Tsuneonella mangrovi: one gene and its partner. Each later gene encodes a partner of the first gene's protein in a complex. Links are inferred from orthologs where the notes say so. Each region holds a gene or a part of one and is shown in the gene's direction. Other genes may lie near its edges. The genes, in order: clpA and clpS.

What was found.
Region 2: the proteins of clpA (region 1) and clpS are in contact, whole or in part, in a solved structure (PDB 1LZW), measured with the Escherichia coli proteins. The link is inferred for Tsuneonella mangrovi from one-to-one orthologs.

What each region holds. Positions count from the first base shown.
Region 1 is NZ_CP022889.1:1,607,929-1,617,387, reverse strand. The notes cover bases 4,017-7,037. They hold clpA (ATP-dependent Clp protease ATP-binding subunit ClpA), read left to right. Parts: upstream 4,017-4,345; coding sequence 4,346-6,730; downstream 6,731-7,037. Other genes in these bases: CJO11_RS07885 (M1 family metallopeptidase), read left to right, coding at 6,789-7,037; CJO11_RS07895 (DUF1192 domain-containing protein), read left to right, coding at 4,017-4,193. Outside these bases: CJO11_RS07920 (DUF1013 domain-containing protein), read right to left, coding at 1-60; CJO11_RS07915 (glycosyltransferase family 4 protein), read right to left, coding at 151-1,230; CJO11_RS07910 (UDP-2,3-diacylglucosamine diphosphatase), read right to left, coding at 1,227-2,138; CJO11_RS07905 (glutathione S-transferase family protein), read right to left, coding at 2,250-2,867; CJO11_RS07900 (NAD(P)H-quinone oxidoreductase), read right to left, coding at 2,860-3,885; more of CJO11_RS07895, read left to right, coding at 3,990-4,016; more of CJO11_RS07885, read left to right, coding at 7,038-8,528; CJO11_RS13450 (calcium-binding protein), read left to right, coding at 8,708-9,459. UniProt on the Escherichia coli protein: ATP-dependent specificity component of the ClpAP protease. It directs the protease to specific substrates. It has unfoldase activity. The primary function of the ClpA-ClpP complex appears to be the degradation of unfolded or abnormal proteins.
Region 2 is NZ_CP022889.1:2,392,664-2,401,849, reverse strand. What follows is about bases 5,034-7,781. They hold clpS (ATP-dependent Clp protease adapter ClpS), read left to right. Parts: upstream 5,034-6,083; coding sequence 6,084-6,479; downstream 6,480-7,781. Other genes in these bases: CJO11_RS11650 (SpoIIAA family protein), read left to right, coding at 7,228-7,781; CJO11_RS11655 (NADPH-dependent FMN reductase), read right to left, coding at 6,505-7,068; CJO11_RS11665 (phasin family protein), read left to right, coding at 5,150-5,917. In the rest of the region: CJO11_RS11695 (JAB domain-containing protein), read right to left, coding at 1-330; CJO11_RS11690 (hypothetical protein), read right to left, coding at 270-779; CJO11_RS11685 (hypothetical protein), read right to left, coding at 760-1,137; CJO11_RS11680 (LuxR C-terminal-related transcriptional regulator), read right to left, coding at 1,172-1,747; CJO11_RS11675 (LL-diaminopimelate aminotransferase), read right to left, coding at 1,827-3,026; CJO11_RS11670 (PHA/PHB synthase family protein), read left to right, coding at 3,155-5,017; more of CJO11_RS11650, read left to right, coding at 7,782-7,965; CJO11_RS11645 (GFA family protein), read right to left, coding at 7,988-8,395; CJO11_RS11640 (PaaI family thioesterase), read right to left, coding at 8,428-8,883; CJO11_RS11635 (EthD domain-containing protein), read right to left, coding at 8,883-9,186. UniProt on the Escherichia coli protein: Involved in the modulation of the specificity of the ClpAP-mediated ATP-dependent protein degradation.

The sequences.
Region 1 (9,459 bases):
GTTGTCGACCAGCCAGGTGGCGGTCGCGTGGGGCATCAGCGGGGTGGGTTGGTCGGCCATGATAAACGTCCTGAAAATGTAAAGGGCCGCCCCTCGCGGAGCGGCCGTTGCCGGGACGATTTAGGCGATGCGATGCCGTTCGGCAAGCGCTTAGACGGCCGCGAGCACTTCTCCCGAGGCAACCAGCCCCGCACGGAACTGGTCGGTTGCCGCTTCCCAGCTGTATCCCGCGCCGACCCGGGCGCAGTCCGCGCGCGAGCAGGTCAGCGCCCCGGCTATCGCACGCTCGAGCGATCCGGACAGCGCGCCGCAGTGCGCCGTCACGATGTCGAGCGGCCCCGCGACCGGATATGCGGCCACCGGGGTCCCGCAGGCGAGCGCTTCGACTATAACCAGTCCGAAGGTGTCGGTCTTGCTGGGAAATACGAACACGTCCGCCCCGGCGTAGCATCCCGCAAGCTCGCGTCCGCTGCGCCGCCCGAGGAACCGCGTTTCGGGGAACCGCAGCCGCAAGTCGGCCATTGCCGGCCCGTCGCCCACCACGACCTTGGTGCCCGGCGTATCGAGTGCGAGGAACGCTTCGAGGTTCTTCTCCACCGCGACCCGGCCGACGTAGAGCTGGATTGGCCTTGGCAGGTCGGCGAATTCGGGCGGCACCGGCGCATCGGGGCTGAAGCAGTCGAGGTCGACCCCGCGGCTCCAGTGGTGCAGCCGGGTGAGGCCCTGCGTGCGCAATTCGCCGCGGATCGATTCGGTCGCTACCATGATCCTCCGCGCGGGTGCGTGAAACCAGCGGATGTAGCGCCAGAAGTATCGCGCCGGGATGCCTGTCCGGCGTGAAACGTATTCAGGGAATTGGGTGTGATAGGCGGTTGTGAACGGCACGCCGTGCTTTACGCAGAACCGCCGCGCGGCCAGTCCCAGCGGCCCTTCGGTAGCGATATGCACTGCATCGGGCGCGAGTTTCGCAAGCCGCCGCCCGATCGCGCCGGGGATTGCCAGAGCCAGCCGAATCTCCGGGTAGGTCGGGCAAGGGACCGAGCGATACTGGTCGGGCGAGATCACCGTGACTTGGTGACCCCATTCCTCCAGCATCGCGCAGGTCGTGGTCAGCGTGCGGACCACTCCGTTCACCTGCGGCAGCCACGCGTCGGTCACCACTGCTATCCGGTGCGGGACGCACAGCGGTTCGGCCTCGATTGGAATCATCCGGGCGGCGGCGACGTTCATGCCGCAGCCCTCGGGCTGTCGCTGTCGGGCCCGCTACGTTCGGCCTCGCGGCGAGCGATCTCGTCGGGCCAATGGAGGATTTCCATCTGCCCGTCGAAGTGTTCGACCAGCGCGTTGCAACCTTCGACCCAGTCGCCGTCGTTCCAGTACTCGATGGACCGACCGTCATGGGCGAACTCGCGGAATTCGGCGGTATGGATATGCCCGCAGACCACTCCGTCGACCCCGCGCTCGGCGGCAGCTCGGGCAACGATTTCCTCGTACTTGGAGATGAATTCGACCGCATTCTTGACCTTGTGCTTGGCCATCTTGCTCAATGACCAATAGGGCAGGTCTAGCTTGCGCCGGACCGCGTTGACCCAGCGATTGAGCGTCATCGCCAGGTGGTAAAGCGCGTCGCCCACGAACGCGAGCCAGCGGTGGGCGAGCATCACTGCGTCGAACTCGTCGCCGTGAAGCACCATCAGCCGCCGACCGTCGGCGGTGGTGTGGAATGCCGCGCGCTGGATCTCTACCCCGCCGAAATGCATCCCCGAAAACTGGCGCACCATCTCGTCGTGGTTGCCGGGGATATAGACGATCCGGGTGCCGCGCTTGGCGCGCTTGAGCACCCGCCAAACGATGTCGTTGTGCGCGTCGGGCCAGTAGACCTTCTTTTTCAGGCGCCAGCCGTCGATGATGTCGCCGACGAGGTACATCGTCTCGCTGTCGGTATGGTCGAGGAAGTCGATCAGCAGCTCGGCGTTGCAGCCTTTGGTGCCCAGGTGAACGTCGCTGATCCAGATCGTGCGATAGCGCTTGCGCTCGATCGCTTCCGGCTCGGGCACCTTGGGCGCGCGCGGCCTGAAATCGGCGATGTTCGAAAGATCTGCGAGATCGCTTGCCGGGGCGAATGGCTCGGTCGTCATGCGCGCGGGGCTCCTGCAGCAAATGTCCCTTGCTGGTCAGGCGGATGCCACGCGAATGTTACGCCATCGAATCAGTCCGGTTACGGACGTGAGAAATTCGTCCGGCCCGTGTCATTCCATTGTCACGAACCCGGGGAGCGCCCTGATGCGCTTTATCCATGCCATCACGTTGGCGCGATCGTCGAGCCGGAATGCACCTTCCTCAGCGACATGGGTATAGGCGAACAGCACGATATCGGCGAGCGTGACGCTGTCGCCGACGAACCATTCGCGCCCTTCCAGGTGCCTGTCCATCAGCGCCAGTGCGTCCTCGCCCGCGATCCGCTTGGCGATGATCTGCGCGCGTTGCTGCTCGGACAAGTGCGCTTCGCCGACGAAGCGGAGCCAGAAGCGCAGCGTCGCGATGTTGGGCTCGTGGTTGTACTGCTCGAAGAACATCCAGCGCAGCATGTCGGCGCGGTCCCAACGGTCCCCGGGGATCAACGCGCTGTCTTCGGCGAGATACCAGCACGCCGCGTTGCTTTCGGGCAGGAACCGATCGCCCACCTGCAGCACCGGAATGCGCCCGTTGGCGTTGACCTGGGCGAGGAATTCGGGGGTCCGCGTCTCGCCCTTCATAATGTCGTATTTCTTGCACTCGAGCGGCAGGCCGAGCAGCGCGGCAGTCAGGCGGATCTTGTAGCAGTTGCCGCTACGCGGATCCTCGTGGAGGGTCAGCGCCTCATCCACCGCCGACCTCGAGCACGATCTTGCCGATGTGGTCGCCCGCTTCCATCCGGGCGTGGGCGGCGGATACTTCGGAGAGCGGGAAGGTTTCGTCCATCACCGGGCGCAAGGTTCCGTCGGCGAACAGCGGCCAGGCGTTTTGCGCAATCTCGTCGGCCAGCAGCGCCTTGAATTCGTCGGTTCGCGGGCGGAGCGTCGAACCTGTCAGGCACAGCCGCTTGGCCATGACCTTGGCCATGTTAATCTCCGCCTGCAGCCCGCCGAGCACAGCGATGGTGACGTGGCGGCCGTCGGGCGCAAGGCAATCGATATTGCGCGAAACGTAGCTGCCCGAAACCATATCGAGCACAACGTTCACCCCTTTGCCGTCGGTCAGATCCTTGACCGCTTCGACGAAATCCTGCGCCTTGTAGTCGATCGCGTGGTCGGCCCCGACAGCAAGCGCGGCGGCGCATTTTTCGGGCGATCCGCAAGTCGTGATGACGGTCAGGTCAAACGCCTTGCCGAGCATGATCGCCATCGTGCCGATGCCGCTGGTGCCGCCGTGGACCAGCAGCGTGTCACCTTCCTTCGCCCAGCCGCGGTCGAACACGTTGTACCACACCGTGAACAGAGTTTCGGGGAGCGCCGCTGCCTCCTTGAGCGAAAGCGCGCTCGACACCGGCAGGCAATGGCCTGCATGAGCGAGGCAATATTCGGCATAGCCACCGCCGGAAACCAGAGCGCAGACCTCTGCGCCCATCATTTCGCGCGGCACGTCATCGCCCACCGCGACGACCGTGCCCGAAACCTCCAGCCCCGGGATCGGCGATGCGCCGGGTGGCGGGGGATAGAAGCCCTGCCGCTGGATCACGTCGGGCCGGTTGACCCCGGCGTAGGCGACTTTCAGCAGCACTTTCCCCGGGCCGGGCTGCGGCACGTCGATCGTCTCCGCACGGAATACCTCCGGCCCGCCGGGGTCGTCGAACCCCATCGCGGTCATAGTCCGGGGGATGGTCATCACTGCGGAGGCTTCAACCATGTCTGTCCCTGTTGCATCGAGGATACATGCGCGGCTCGCCTGTGCGGATAGCCGTGCGGCCCATTGACAGCAAGCATGCTGCATTGCGAAGAAACCGATCAGACATGGACGACGACGATCGGCCGCGCCCACGGGGCGATGCAGCGAGCCTTCTCGCAGCCGAAGATCTTTCGCCTTATTCGCAGGACGAGCTTAGCGAGCGCATCGCACTGCTCGAAGCCGAGATTGGACGGGTCAGGGCGCATCGCGACAAAGCCGCCGCGCATCGCAGCGCGGCCGATGCGTTGTTCGGAAAGCCCACGTCATGAACCGGCGTGCCTCGCAATCCTGCCGGGCAACCCCATATTCGGTTCAACTCCCCGTTCGGCCATCGCGTTCAGTTCGTAAAACCCGCGTTAACCATGATGGCTCATATTCTCCCTTGAACGAATAGTCGTTCCTACTCACGAAAGTACGTCGCATGCCCAGTTTCGCCCAGAGCCTCGAGAGGACCCTTCACTCCGCGATCGACGCTGCCCGCGAGCGGCGTCACGAATACGCGACGCTGGAGCATCTCCTGCTGGCGCTGATCGACGACGAGGACGCCGCAGCGGTGATGGCTGCATGCGGAGTGGACTTGGCCGAACTCGGCGACGTGGTTCGCCGCTATCTCGACGAGGAATGCCGCCAGATCGAAGTCGGCGAATCGAGCGAACCGCAGCCCACCGCGGGCTTCCAGCGGGTGATCCAGCGCGCGATCCTCCACGTCCAGTCGAGCGGCAAGGACACTGTGACTGGTGCCAACGTGCTCGTCGCGCTGTTTTCCGAGCGAGACAGCTACGCAGTCTATTTCCTGCAACAGCAGGACATGAGCCGCCTCGATGCGGTCAGCTATATCAGCCACGGCATCGGCAAGGGCGGGCGCGAGGTCAGCAACAAGCCGCCGCAAGGCTCCGAGGAATCGGGCCAGGCGGAGGAAAAGAGCACCGAAGGCAGTTCCAAGAAGGAAACCGCGCTCGACCAGTTCACCGTCAACCTCAACGCCAAGGCGCAGGCAGGCAAGGTCGATCCGCTGATCGGCCGCGGGCCGGAGGTCGACCGGACGATCCAGATCCTCTGCCGCCGGAGCAAGAACAACCCGCTCTATGTCGGCGATCCAGGCGTCGGCAAGACCGCCATCGCCGAGGGGCTCGCGCGCAAGATCGTTGAAGGCGACGTCCCAGATGTCCTGCTCGAAGCGGTGATTTATTCGCTCGACATGGGGGCGTTGCTGGCGGGCACGCGCTATCGCGGCGATTTCGAGGAACGCCTGAAGCAGGTCGTCTCCGAACTCGAAAAGATGCCCCATGCGATCCTGTTCATCGACGAGATCCACACGGTGATCGGTGCTGGCGCGACAAGTGGCGGGGCGATGGATGCTTCGAACCTGCTCAAGCCCGCGCTTAGCGGCGGAACGATCCGCTGCGTCGGCTCGACCACTTACAAGGAATTCCGCAACCACTTCGAAAAGGATCGCGCATTGCTGCGCCGGTTCCAGAAGATCGACGTCAACGAACCGACCGTCGAGGACACCATCAAGATCCTCAAGGGCCTGCGTTCGGCGTTCGAGGATCACCACGGGGTGAAGTACACGCCCGACGCGATCAAGACCGCGGTCGAGCTCAGCGCGCGCTACATCAACGACCGCAAGCTGCCCGACAAGGCGATCGACGTGATCGACGAAGTCGGCGCGATGCAGATGCTGGTCCCGCCCAGCCGCCGCAAGAAGAAGATCACCGCCAAGGAAATCGAAGCGGTGATCGCGACGATGGCGCGGATTCCGCCCAAGTCGGTCAGCAAGGACGACAAGAAGGCGCTCGAGCACCTGGAGCGCGACCTCAAACAGGTCGTCTATGGTCAGGACGCGGCGGTCCACAAGCTGTCGACCGCGATGAAGCTCAGCCGTGCGGGTCTGCGCGATCCGGACAAGCCGATCGGCAGTTTCCTGTTTTCGGGCCCGACCGGTGTCGGCAAGACCGAGGTTGCTCGCCAGCTCGCCAGCATCATGGGCATCCCGCTCCAGCGTTTCGACATGAGCGAATACATGGAGCGGCACTCGGTCAGCCGCCTGATCGGCGCGCCTCCGGGCTACGTCGGATACGACCAGGGCGGATTGCTGACCGATGCGATCGACCAGCAGCCGCATTGCGTTCTTCTGCTCGACGAGATCGAGAAAGCGCACCCCGACCTGTTCAACATCCTGCTGCAGGTGATGGATAACGGCCGCCTGACCGACCACCACGGCAAGACGGTCGATTTCCGCAACGTGGTGCTGATCATGACCACCAATGCCGGGGCGAGCGACATGGCGCGCCAGGGCATCGGCTTCGGCGATGTCAGCAAGGAAGACGCGGGCGACGAGGCGGTGAAGAAGATGTTCACCCCGGAATTCCGCAACCGCCTCGATGCGATCGTGCCGTTCACCTACCTCGGCAAGGAAACCGTGGCGCGGGTGGTCGACAAGTTCATCATCCAGCTCGAACTGCAGCTGGCCGAGCAGAACGTCCACATCCAGTTCGATAGCGACGCGCGCAGCTGGCTGGCCGATCGCGGCTATGACAAGCTCTACGGTGCGCGCCCGATGGCGCGGTTGCTGCAGGAACGGATCAAGCAGCCGCTCGCCGAAGAACTGCTGTTCGGCCAGCTGGCCGGTGGCGGCGAGGTCCACGTCAGCATCAAGGACGGCAAGCCCGCCTTCGAGCTGACCCCGGCTCCGCCGAAGGCCCGCCCCAAGCGCAAGCCGCGCAAGGTTGCGGCAACCCGCAAGAAGGCCGATCCGAAGTCTGGCGCCAAGGCCAGCGACAGCAAGGATGACAGCGACAGCTGATCGTGCCATCCTCGCTCGTATGAGGATTACAACGATAATTGCCGGAGGCAGCCTGCTATTGGCTGCCTCTGCTGCATTTGCTGCTGAACGCCCCGACGCCGACCTGCCGTCGCGCACGTCCGAGAGTGGCGCTCCACTTGACGCGACCCAGCAGGCGATGGACTTGCCGCACCTGCTTTTGGCGGTCGATGTCGACCCGCAGGCCAAGACGATCAGCGCGGTAGCCGACTATACCATTCGCGCCGCCAGCCCGTTGGCCAAGTTCGAGTTCGATCTCGACCCCCGCCTGGCCATTTCGCAAGTAACAGTGGACGGTGTCGTGCTGCCGGCAGCCAGTTGGTCGAGCAAGGAAGGCCTCGTTTCGATCGACCTGCCGAAGTCGCTCGCTACTGGCGAGACCGCCAAGGTTGCGATCAGCTATGGCGGGACGCCGCGGGTTGCCCCGCGCCCGCCGTGGATCGGCGGCTTTACCTGGGCCAAGACCGAGCAGGGCAAGCCGTGGATTTCCACCACCGACCAGCTCGAGGGGTGCGACCTGTGGTGGCTGTGCCTCGACAACCCCTCCAAGCGCGTCGACACCCTCGACCTGGCGGTGACTGTCCCGGAAGGGCTGGTCGATGCTTCGAACGGGCTGCTGCTCGGATCCGAGACCGCCAACGGCAAGACGACCTGGCGGTGGCGAGCGCGCAAACCCAACAACTACGGCATCTCGCTGCAGATCGGACCCTACGAGCTGGCGGAGGCCGACTACCAAAGCCGCTTCGGCAACACCCTGCCGGTGCGCTTCTGGTACCTGCCCGGGCACAAGGCAGGCGCCGAGCGGCTGGTGCGCGAGATGGAAACCTATCTCGATTTCTTCGAGAGCACGATCGGCCCCTATCCGTGGAGCAACGAGAAAGTCGGCATCGTCGAGACCCCGCACAAGGGGATGGAGCACCAGACGATCAATGCCTACGGCAACAAGTATGAGCTGGCGCCGGAGGGTTACGACCAGCTGATGCAGCACGAATTCAGCCACGAATGGTTCGCCAACCAGCTGAGCAACAAGACGACCGCCGATATGTGGTTGCAGGAAGGGCTCGGCACTTACATGCAGCCGCTCTATCTTGGCTGGAAAGACGGACCTGCGGCCTACACCGCGATGATGTGGCAGCTGCGCAAGGGCATCAGGTCGAAGGTGCCGCTGGCGCCCCGGGAATTCGTTTCGAGCAATCTTTACGAAGATCGCGAAGCGGGCTGGGGTGGGGATATTTACACCAAAGGCGCGTGGGTGGCGCACACGCTACGCCACCTGATCGGCGACAAGGCGTTCTTCACATCGATCCGGCGGCTGGTTTACGGTCGTGCCGATCCGCGCCCGGGGAATTTCGACCTCCAGGTCGCCAGCACCGCCGATTTCCGCAAGATCGTCGAGCAGGAGACAGGGCGCGACCTGGGTTGGTTCTTCGATGCCTATTTCCGCACTGCTGCTTTGCCACGGCTCGAGGCGACGCGCACCGGCAAGACATTGTCGCTCGATTGGAAGACAGAATCCAAGTTACCGTTTGCTATGCCGGTCGAAGTCGAGGTCGGCGACAAGACCCTGACTGTGTCGATGGCGAACGGGCACGGTTCGCTCGAATTGCCCTCCGCGGACAGCCACGTGATCCTCGATCCGAACGCCAAGGTACTGCGCTATGATCCGGCGATCGCTGCCTGGCAGGTGCAGGAGGACGCCAAACGCAAGGCCAAGGAGGCTGCGGCAAAAAAGAAGGCTGCTGCCGCAAAGGACGTGAACGGCCAGCCCGGAACGAATTGAGCGGCCCTCTTTCGAACTGGAGCTGCAAAACTCAATTCCGGTTCAATTTATCATTGCATCTCGCGGCCATGCGCCCATAGTCCGGTGCATCAAACAAGCGCGAAGGAATTGGCCGATCAGAGCCAAGCCGGGTCGCGCTTCGCGCTGTTCTCAGTTTTGTGGTGGGGAGAATAGCGACCATGGCACTTGTTTTTACCGGCGATCCTGCTGACGGGACTGCAGACGACGATTTCATTCTCGTTCGCAGTTCGCAGAACCAGAACGGCAATGGCGGCAATGACGTCGTCCTTGGCGACATGGGGTATTTCTATTCGACTTGGGGGACGTCACAGGGCAGCGCCTTGAACATTGACAACAACCTCGTGTGGACCGCTTCGGAAAATCCGCTGTTCGGGGACGACAGTCTTCCGCACGAAACCAACTACGTTTCCGCCGCCGCTGGCCAGACCTATTGGGCCAGTGTTGCTGTTGGTGCGGGCGAGACGATCACGATCGATGTCGACTCGTGGTACCAGGCCCTGGCGGGGACCGATACGGTCGTCACACTCTACGATACCGACGGCACGACCGTCTTGGCCTCGAACGACAACGCGAACGCGAGCCTCGGCGGGCTTGGCAGCATTTCGAATCTCGATTCGTATCTGAGCTATACGGTCGGCGGAGGAGGCACCTATTACATCCAGGTCAGCGAGGCCGATACGGGCGATGGCGGTGTGTTTGACGGTGGCGAGCAATTTCTCGTCAACGTCACCGTCACCAATCACGCGGATAGCGCAGAAACCTTTGCGCAAGATTCCGAGACTGCGTCACACGGGAACGACGGCAACGACCTGCTTATGGGAGCCAGCGGTGACGACAACCTGTTCGGCGGCGCGGGCGACGACACGCTCGATGGCGGCACCGGGAACGACACGCTCGATGGCGGGGACGG
Region 2 (9,186 bases), 780 kb from region 1 along the record:
TTCGTCACCCAGATAGCGACGCTCGCGATCGCAATAGATCACCAGCAGCCGCTCTGCAGGCATTCCCCCGATCTGGTGGCGGAGATAGCGGTGAAGCAGCGGGTCACTGCTATCGACAGGCGTTCCGACCAGCTCTTCGCGCAGCGCGGCATCGACCAGTCGGCGCGCGGCGAAGATCGCGGCACATGCCCGTTCGTGGCCGCCGGCGGCGTGGCGCAACTGCGAGAGGCTGGCGCCTAACAGTCGTTCGAGCGAACCGAACCTGTCGATCAGCCGTTGCGCGACCTCGACCGCGGCATCACCCGCGAATGGCTCGAGAAGCTCCGCCACGAGGGATACGGCCCGTACCGGCGAACCCGACGGTAATGCGCCCAGATCGCCCCTGCGAGCAGAAACGTCTGCAAATAGGATGGGATGACGTACATCATCGAGTACGCCAGCAGTGAAATCTGCTGGACCATGTCCTTCGCAAGGTGCGCCATCAGCGCGATCACCTGGAGAGCGGCGAACCACAGCGGATAGATCCTGTTGGCGTAGAGCGCGACCGGCACGGCCACAAGTGTGCCGACAATGTCGATGACAAGGTGCCCGGTCTGGACCCTGTCGACAGCGATTCCACCGAACAGTGCATGGTTGAAGATGTCGGCAACCTTGAACCAGACAAGGATGCCGGCCAGTGCCCGCTCGGGGCCGCCGCCCCAACGCCACGCTGCCAGTGCCACGAGCGCAAACGTTGCCGTCTGGAACCAGACACGAAATTCACCGGGCGGAAACCACATCGGCTTGCGATACGGATTCGGGCGACGGAACGGAAGCGCTGAAGTCATCGGCGATTGCCGACGGAGCAATTTGCGTGCCGGAATCGTCGTCCGGTCCCAGAGTCTCCCGCGCCAGACGACTGAGCTCATCGTGGACTCGAAGCAGGTTTGTCGAAAGCGATAGCGCCTGCTGCTCCGCTTGGGTCAGCCGCAGTAGCGCCTTCTGGCCGGCGTCGACTGAAAGTTGCGGGTTCTGGCGCGCGCGGACAATGGCCTGCTTGAGCCTGGAACAAGCAATCATCGCTTCGTCGCTGACCGCTTCGGCCTCGCGCACCAGCTTGCGAATTCCGATCGCGTCGTTGCGAATTTTCTCTGACATTGGATCAGCCTCCGGCGGGTCGAACCCGCCGTGCTCATCCGGGGGGTTGGGAATTCGCTTCGGAGATGACGACTCGCCCTTCGAACACCTTGCTCAGCGAGAGCGAAGCCGTCACCACCAGCACGACAGCGGCAATCATGCCGAATGCCAAGCCAATGATGACGGCCAGGCGGAGGAGGACGGCATTGTCGCCATCGAGCACTCCAGGGACTACCCGGGGCTCGTCCTTCACCAACCACGGCGCCTCGATCGCAATTGGCGCTGCGTCGGAAAGAACGAATTCCCCGGGTGCGACCCTGGGACGGTTCTCTCCGCTGCCGGCGGGATCTGGAACCTGAGGATTTCTCCATGCAGGTTTCCTGCAGGCCTCCGAAAGATGTTCGTCTCCGGAGACAGAAGGCTCATAAGTCTCGTCGGCCCTCCATGCCTCGACCAGATCGGACAGGCTGTTCACCCCGAAGGCATCCTTCAGTGCCTTTACGTGCTGGTTGACGCGCGATTCGGAAATGCCGAGGTCGCCAGCGATCGCCTTGAGCGGCTGGCGCCGGTCAATTCCTTCCAGGACAGCGCGTTGCCGCTCGGTGAGTTCGCGATCGATCAGTTCTGGCATGCGATTCTGCTACATTCCTGATTAGCAGACATAGTCGAACTGCCGATCATCGGCAAACCGTCCGACCGCCAGGGACGGTTCAAGCTGCCGAGCTGTTGATCCCCAGCGACTGGAAGTAGCGCTTCACATTGCGTGCGGCCTGGCGCAAGCGCTGCTCGTTCTCGACCAGCGCGATCCGCACATAGCCTTCGCCGTCCTCGCCATATCCGACCCCTGGGGCAACCGCGACTTCGGCGTGAGTGAGGAGCTGCTTGGAGAACTCGAGGCTGCCCATGTCCCTGAGCGCCGGCGGCAGAGGCGCCCAGGCGAACATGCTTGCGGGCGGCGGCGGGATATCCCATCCGGCGCGGCCGAACGCCTCGACCATCACGTCTCGCCGCTTGTGATAGAGGTTGCGGTTCTTCTCGACGATATCCTGCGGGCCATTGAGCGCCGCACAGGCTGCTGCCTGGATCGGAGTGAACGCGCCGTAGTCCAAGTACGACTTCACCCGCGTCATCGCCGCAATCAAATGCTTGTTGCCGACTGCAAAGCCCATTCGCCAGCCGGCCATCGAATAGGTCTTGGACAACGAAGTGAATTCGACCGCGACATCCTTCGCCCCCTTGACCTGCATGATCGAAGGGGTCGGATTGCCGTCGTAGTAAAGCTCCGAATAGGCGAGGTCGGACAGGATCCAGACCTCGTTCTCCTTCGCCCACGCGACCAGCCGCTCGTAGAACGCCAGGTCGACCACCTCGGCGGTCGGGTTGGAGGGATAATTGACCACAAGCACGCTCGGGCGCGGCACGGTGAAGTGCATCGCCTTGTCGAGGCTGCGCCAGTAATTTTCGTCGGGCGTGGTCGGCACCGAGCGGATCGTCGCCCCGGCAATGATGAACCCGAAAGTGTGAATCGGGTAGCTCGGGTTGGGCGCCAGCACGACATCGCCCGGCGCGGTGATCGCGGTTGCGAGGCTGGCGAGCCCTTCCTTCGAGCCCATCGTGACCACGACTTCGCTTTCCGGATCAAGCTCGACCCCGAAGCGGTTAGCGTAGTAGTTCGCCTGCGCACGACGCAAACCGGGGATGCCTTTCGACTGCGAATAGCCATGTGCATCGGGTTTGCGTGCGACCTCGCACAGCTTGTCGATCACATGATCGGGCGGCGGCAGGTCGGGGTTGCCCATGCCCAGGTCGATGATGTCCTTGCCCGCCGCTCGAGCGGCCGCGCGCATCCCGTTGACTTCGGCGATGACATAGGGCGGCAAGCGCTTGATGCGGTAGAATTCGTCGTCCATCTTTCCCAGGTTCTGGCTAGGCCCGGGGCACCATGCCGCCGGGTAGGCATCGCCATATGCGATATTTCTTTGCGGCGAAACAGCCGATCATGCAAAGATAGTTGCGCAAGATTCGCGAGGTGCCGCCGATGGCCGACGACACGAGCAACCAGACCGACCCGTTCGCTGCATTCTTCGACATGCAAGGCGAAGCGATGCGCGAGTTGTGGGGCCAAATTCTGCCGGGTGGAGCCCCTTCCCCGCTGCAAAACTGGAACGAGATCGGCGAATGGGCCGGGACTGCACAGAAGCTGCAGGCAATGTGGCTCGAATTCGTGACCGAAAAGGCGCGCGAAACCACAACCCAATCGCCACCCATCGATCCGGCCCAGTTCATGCTGATGTCGCAAGGGTGGGCCAAATCGGCAACATTCGATCCCGGTTCGGCACAGAAGTTCGCTCAGGACGGGCTGAAGTTGTGGCAGGGCGTGCTCGGCTCGGCGCTGGGCGGCAAACAGCAGCAAGAACCCGAGCTGCCGCGCAAGGACCGGCGGTTCTCTGATCCTGCGTGGCGCAACCATCCGGCGTTCGCGCTGCTCCACCAGATCTACCTGATGCTGGCAGAATACCTCGTGCAGGCAGCCGACGACGTGCAGGGAGTCGATCCCGAGAAGAAGGAGCAACTGACCTTCGCAACCCGCGCGCTGGTCGAGGCGATGAGTCCCGACAACTTCGTGCTGACCAACCCGGTGGTGCTCCAGCGCACGATCGAAACGAAGGGCGAGAATCTCGTCAAGGGAATGGGGCACCTGATCGAGGACCTGAAGCGCGGCCAACTCAGCCACACCGATTCGGGAGCGTTCAAGCTGGGCGAAAACATTGCCGCGACCCCCGGCAAAGTGGTCCACGAAACCCCGCTCTACCAGTTGATCCAGTACACTCCGACCACCGAGACGGTGCTCGACGTGCCGCTGGTGATCTTCCCGCCATGGATCAACCGCTTCTACATCCTCGACCTGACACCAAAGAAGAGCTTCATCAAATGGGCGCTCGACCAGGGGATCAGCACGTTCGTGGTCAGCTGGAAATCGGCCGACGCGAGCATGAAGGACGTGGTGTGGGACGATTACATCCGCGCCCAGATCGATGCGATCGACCACGTGCGCGAAAGGCTCGATGTCCCGTCGGTCCACACGATCGGCTATTGCGTGGCGGGCACCACGCTCGCCGCGACGCTGGCGATCCTTGCCCGGCGCGGAGAGGCCGACAAGGTCCGCAGCGCGACCTTCTTCACTGCGCAGGTCGACTTCGAGAAAGCCGGCGAGCTCAAGCATTTCATCGACGACGGCCAGCTCGACATGATCGGCAAGCTTTCGCCCGAAGGCTATCTCGATGGGCGCTATCTCGCCGCTACCTTCAACATGCTCCGCGGGCGCGACCTGATCTGGAACTACGTGGTCAACAACTACCTGTTGGGCGAAGACTATCCGGCATTCGACCTGCTCCACTGGAACGGCGACGTTACCAACCTGCCATCGAAATGGCATAATGACTACTTGCGCGATCTTTACCGCGACAACCGGCTGGTCGTGCCCGACAGCATGTCTGCCGACGGCACGCCGATCGACCTGACCCGGATCGAAACCCCGATCTACATCCAGGCCGGTCGCGAGGATCACATTGCCCCCGCTGAAAGCGTGTGGCGCATGACCCGCCACGTGCGTGGGCCAACCACCTTCCTGCTCGCAGGTTCCGGCCACATCGCGGGGGTGGTCAACCCGCCCGCTGCAGGCAAGTACCAGTACTGGACCGGCGACAGCCATGCGAATTCTCTCGCCGAATTCATCGAGGGGGCCGAGGAGCATCCCGGCAGCTGGTGGCCGCACTGGCTCGGCTGGCTCGAAGGACTCGATGCCACGCGCGTCAAGGCCAAGGGAAGGCGCGTGCCGGGTGGAAGCAAAAAGGACACTGTGATCGAGGACGCACCGGGGCGCTATGTGAAGACCCGCTAGCGTACTGGCTCCGCGCTGCACAAATGGCGGGTGCGACGAACCGTTTCCTACTTATGTTGCACTGCACAAAAAATGCTTGACTTCGCGCTTGCGAGGCTTATTTTGTGCAGTGCAACATAGGAGCGAAGTGCGATGGCCAATGCCACCGATCCGAAGACTGAAGAGCTGAAAGCGGACGCCGCAGCCGAGAAAGCCTACGCTGAAGCGGCCAAGGAAGTGGCAGCCAAGAAGGCAGTCGCCTCTGCCCCTGCAAAGGCCGCCGCCGCCAAAGCTGCGCCGGTCGCCAAGAAGGTTCCGGCCAAGACCGTGAAGAAGGTCGCCGCGAAAAAGGCTGCACTCAAGAAGCCCGCTGCAAAGAAGGTTGCTGCCAAGCCAGCCGCCAAGGCCCCCGCCAAGAAGGCAGCCGCCGCTCCTAAACCCGTCACGACCAGCAAGCCCACCGTATTCAATCCCAAGGAAGCCATCATGACCAAGACCACCGATTTCACCAAGACCGTCAAGGAAGCCGCTGCCGACCTGCAGACCAAGGCGAAGGCCGGCTTCGAAAAGGCCAAGACCTACGCGACCGACGTCGCCGAGTTCAGCAAGGGCAATTTCGACGCGACCGTCGAGTCGACCAAGATCCTCGCCAGCGGCGTGCAGGACATGGCGCGCGGCGAAGTCGAAGCTGCCAAGTCGGCCTACGAAACCGCCACTGCCGACATGAAGGCGTTCGCCGGCATCAAGAGCCCGACCGACCTGTTCAAGCTGCAGGGCGAGATCGCCCGCCGCAACTTCGACGCTGCGGTTGCGCACTACTCGAAGAACGCCGAAGCCACCATGAAGCTCGCCAACGACGCGTTCGCGCCGATCTCGAGCCGCATGAGCCTGGCTGCCGAGAAGTTCTCGAAGGTCGCCTGACCCGATCAAACGTCAGCCGGGTCTCCTCTCTAGCCCGGCTGCGGTCCCGGCGGGCCGGACGGTGCAAACCGTCCGGCCCGTTCGCGTTTGCGGGGAATTAACCAGCGAGAGTGCATCTTCGCTCTCGCATCTTGCCCTCGCCCGATTGCATACGATATTGCGGACCATGATGTCCCAGCACCGCCTTGCCTTTGACCCGACCCGCCGCGGCGCAGCTGTCCGCGCTGCCGACGAGGGCGACGACAGCGACGATACGCTGGGTACCGACGGCGAAGTCGGCATTGCCACCAAGACCAAGGCCAAGCCCAAGAAGCCGAGCCAGTACAAGGTGCTGATGCTCAACGACGATTATACCCCGATGGAATTCGTGGTGATCGTGCTCAAGCGGTTCTTCCGCATGGACCTGGAGCAGGCAACGCGGGTGATGCTCCACGTTCACCAGCGCGGGGTCGGGGTTTGCGGCGTGTTTCCCTATGAAGTTGCAGAGACCAAGGTGAACCAGGTGATGGATTTCGCGCGCGAGAACCAGCACCCGCTACAATGCACGCTCGAGAAGGCCTGACGGCCAGTCCCCAATTCCGTAGCGCCTAACCCTCTGCGCGGCCTTGCGAAAACACGAACCGCACCTGCTCTCCGACGATCCGCAGTTGCTTGGCGACCTCTGGATCGACACAGCTCCCGGCATCATCGAACGTATCGGGCCCGATCCGCAGCGCCGCACCGAACGGCGTGGGCCAGCCGCGCAAGGCGTGAACGATCGTGCGGAGCGTAATCATCGCCGTCACCGCTGCCTGGTGCCCGTGCGCCGTGACGATCAGCCCGACCGGTCGATCGTGGAGGTAAATCCGTTCGTCTCCGGCCAGTTCCTCGATATAATCGAGCGCATTCTTGAGCACGCCGGAGATCGTGCCGTGATAGCCCGGTGACGCGATCACCAGCGCATCACAGTCGCGGATCGCATCGACCATTTCGCGCCCCGAATCCGGCGTCCAGCCGGGTCCGTGGTAGAACGGCAGCGAAGTCATATAGCTGCCATCGAAAATCCGCACCTCATCGCCCGCGCGCTCGGCCTCGCTGCAAGCAAGGCGCAGCGCCTGCTCGGTGCTGCTATCCGGGCGCGTGGTTCCGCCAATTCCGACGATCAGGCTCATGTCCGCGGGCATAGCCTGCCTGCGCCATTTGCCAACCCCGCCAATGCGGCAGGTTCAGCGTGGCCCGGTCAGTCCGAACGCCCTGTGCCCGTTGACCTCGATCAATGACATCGCCGCCGCAGCGGCATAGATTGAGACATGCTCGCAAAGGAGTTTGCCATGATCGACATCGACACCTCTGACCCGGACTTCGTGGTCCTGTCGCCGCATGGGGCGCTCAGCCAGAGCGACTTCGATACGCTGGCCGATATTGTCGACACCCGGATCAACGAGACCGACAAGGTCCCCAACCTCGTGATCGTGCTCGACCACCTGCCGCACTGGGAGGGGTTGGGCGCGATGGCGCGGCACTTCGAGTTCGTGAAGGTTCACGGCAAGGTCGTGCGCAAAGTCGCGATCGTCGGCGATTCGGCGCTGCTCTCGCTCGGGCCGGAGATCGCCGACCGCTTCGTTTCCGCCAAGGTCCGCCATTTTCCCGCCAGCCGCCTCGACGAAGCGAAGGCGTGGGCCCGCAGTGAGGCTGACGATCCCGGACGCTTCGAGTTGATCGACGGGCTCCCGCGCGACGTCATCGCCCTGCGCGCGGTGGGGGTCATCACCGCGCAGGACTATGCCGATACGCTCGTCCCGCTGGTCGAGGAAAAGCTCAAGGTGCACGACCACATCAAGTGCCTGGTGGTACTCGACGACGACTTCATCGGATACTCGGGCCATGCCGCGTGGGAGGACCTCAAGCTGGGTATACGCCACCCGATCGCGTTCGAACGCTGTGCGCTGGTGACCGACATCGGCTGGATCGCCAAGGCGGGCCGCCTGCTTTCGCCGCTGATGCCGTTCGCGTTCCACGCCTTCCCGCTGGCTGAACTGGAGCAGGCCAAGAGCTGGGTGAAGCGTTGAGCGCCCTTGCGGCAGGAATGCCCTAGCCCGGGTTCCCGGGGACGCCGGGGACGCCTTCCAGCTCGATCCAGTCCTGCTTGCTCGCGGTCCAGAACTGGATTTGCGGGGCGAAGTCCGATGTATCGTCGAACGTGCCGGCTTTGATGAAGATCATGTCCGGCTGCGAGGGCACGCGGGTAAACACCGGCGATCCGCAGGTCGGGCAGAACTGGCGGTAGACCTCGTCGCCGCTGGTGCCGTGATCGGTGTAGGTGGTTACTTCGCCCTCGATCTCGACCGCCGCCTTGGGCAGGCCGACCAGCATCGACCACCCGCTGCCCGATTGGCGCTGGCAGTTCTTGCAGTGGCACACCGCCTGCATCAGCGGTTCGCCGGTAAAGCTGTAGCGCACTGCGCCGCACAGGCAGCCGCCGGTCTTGGGGGTGGTCATCGATCGCTCTCCTCGTGTTTCGTCATTTGCCTTCAGTCCGGCTTCTTCCAGTCGTGCGACAGCAGCTTGACCGTCACCCGCCCTGTGGCGACCACCGTGCCGCCTGCATCCAGCATCGGCACTTCGGCAACGTAAGTCGCGCTGCCCTTGCGCTCGAGATCGGCCAGCAGGCCGTCCATCTCGGCATCGGACAGGGTATATTCGGCGGTCACGTCGCTTGCCGCCATACGGTGGAAGTCGACCGCGATATCCTTGATGATCGGGAAGTACTTCGCGGTGTCGAGAATCGATATCCCCGGCCCTGCCGCCACCGCTTCGGCCAGCACGGTAAACGCGCCGAGATACATCACCCCGACATGGTTTTCGTTCGGCCCCAGCGGCATCAGCAGCTTCGAATGCCCGCGCGCTTCCTCCAGCCGCTGCATCCCCGTCCGCTCGACGAACGGGACGCGGTACTTGGGTTTCTCGCTCGCCGCCGCTTCACTCATCACCCGATCACCACATTCTCGTGGCTGACGAACGCGAACGAGCGCGTGAAATCAATGAACCGCGCCTCGTCTTCCAGCAGGATCGCGCCATGCTTGCGCCCCTCGGGGGTGGCGCGGGCGGCGAGCAGCGCCTCTTCCGAATCGAACCACAATTCTGCCAGCCCGTCGAAATCGACATCGTCGCCATGCACCATCCCGCGCGCCTGCGCAGTTCCATCGGCAATCGGGTGCTCGAATGTGTGCGACTGGACATAGCGGCGAATCCCCAGCGCCTCTGCCGCAGCGCGCACCAGCGGGGCGTGA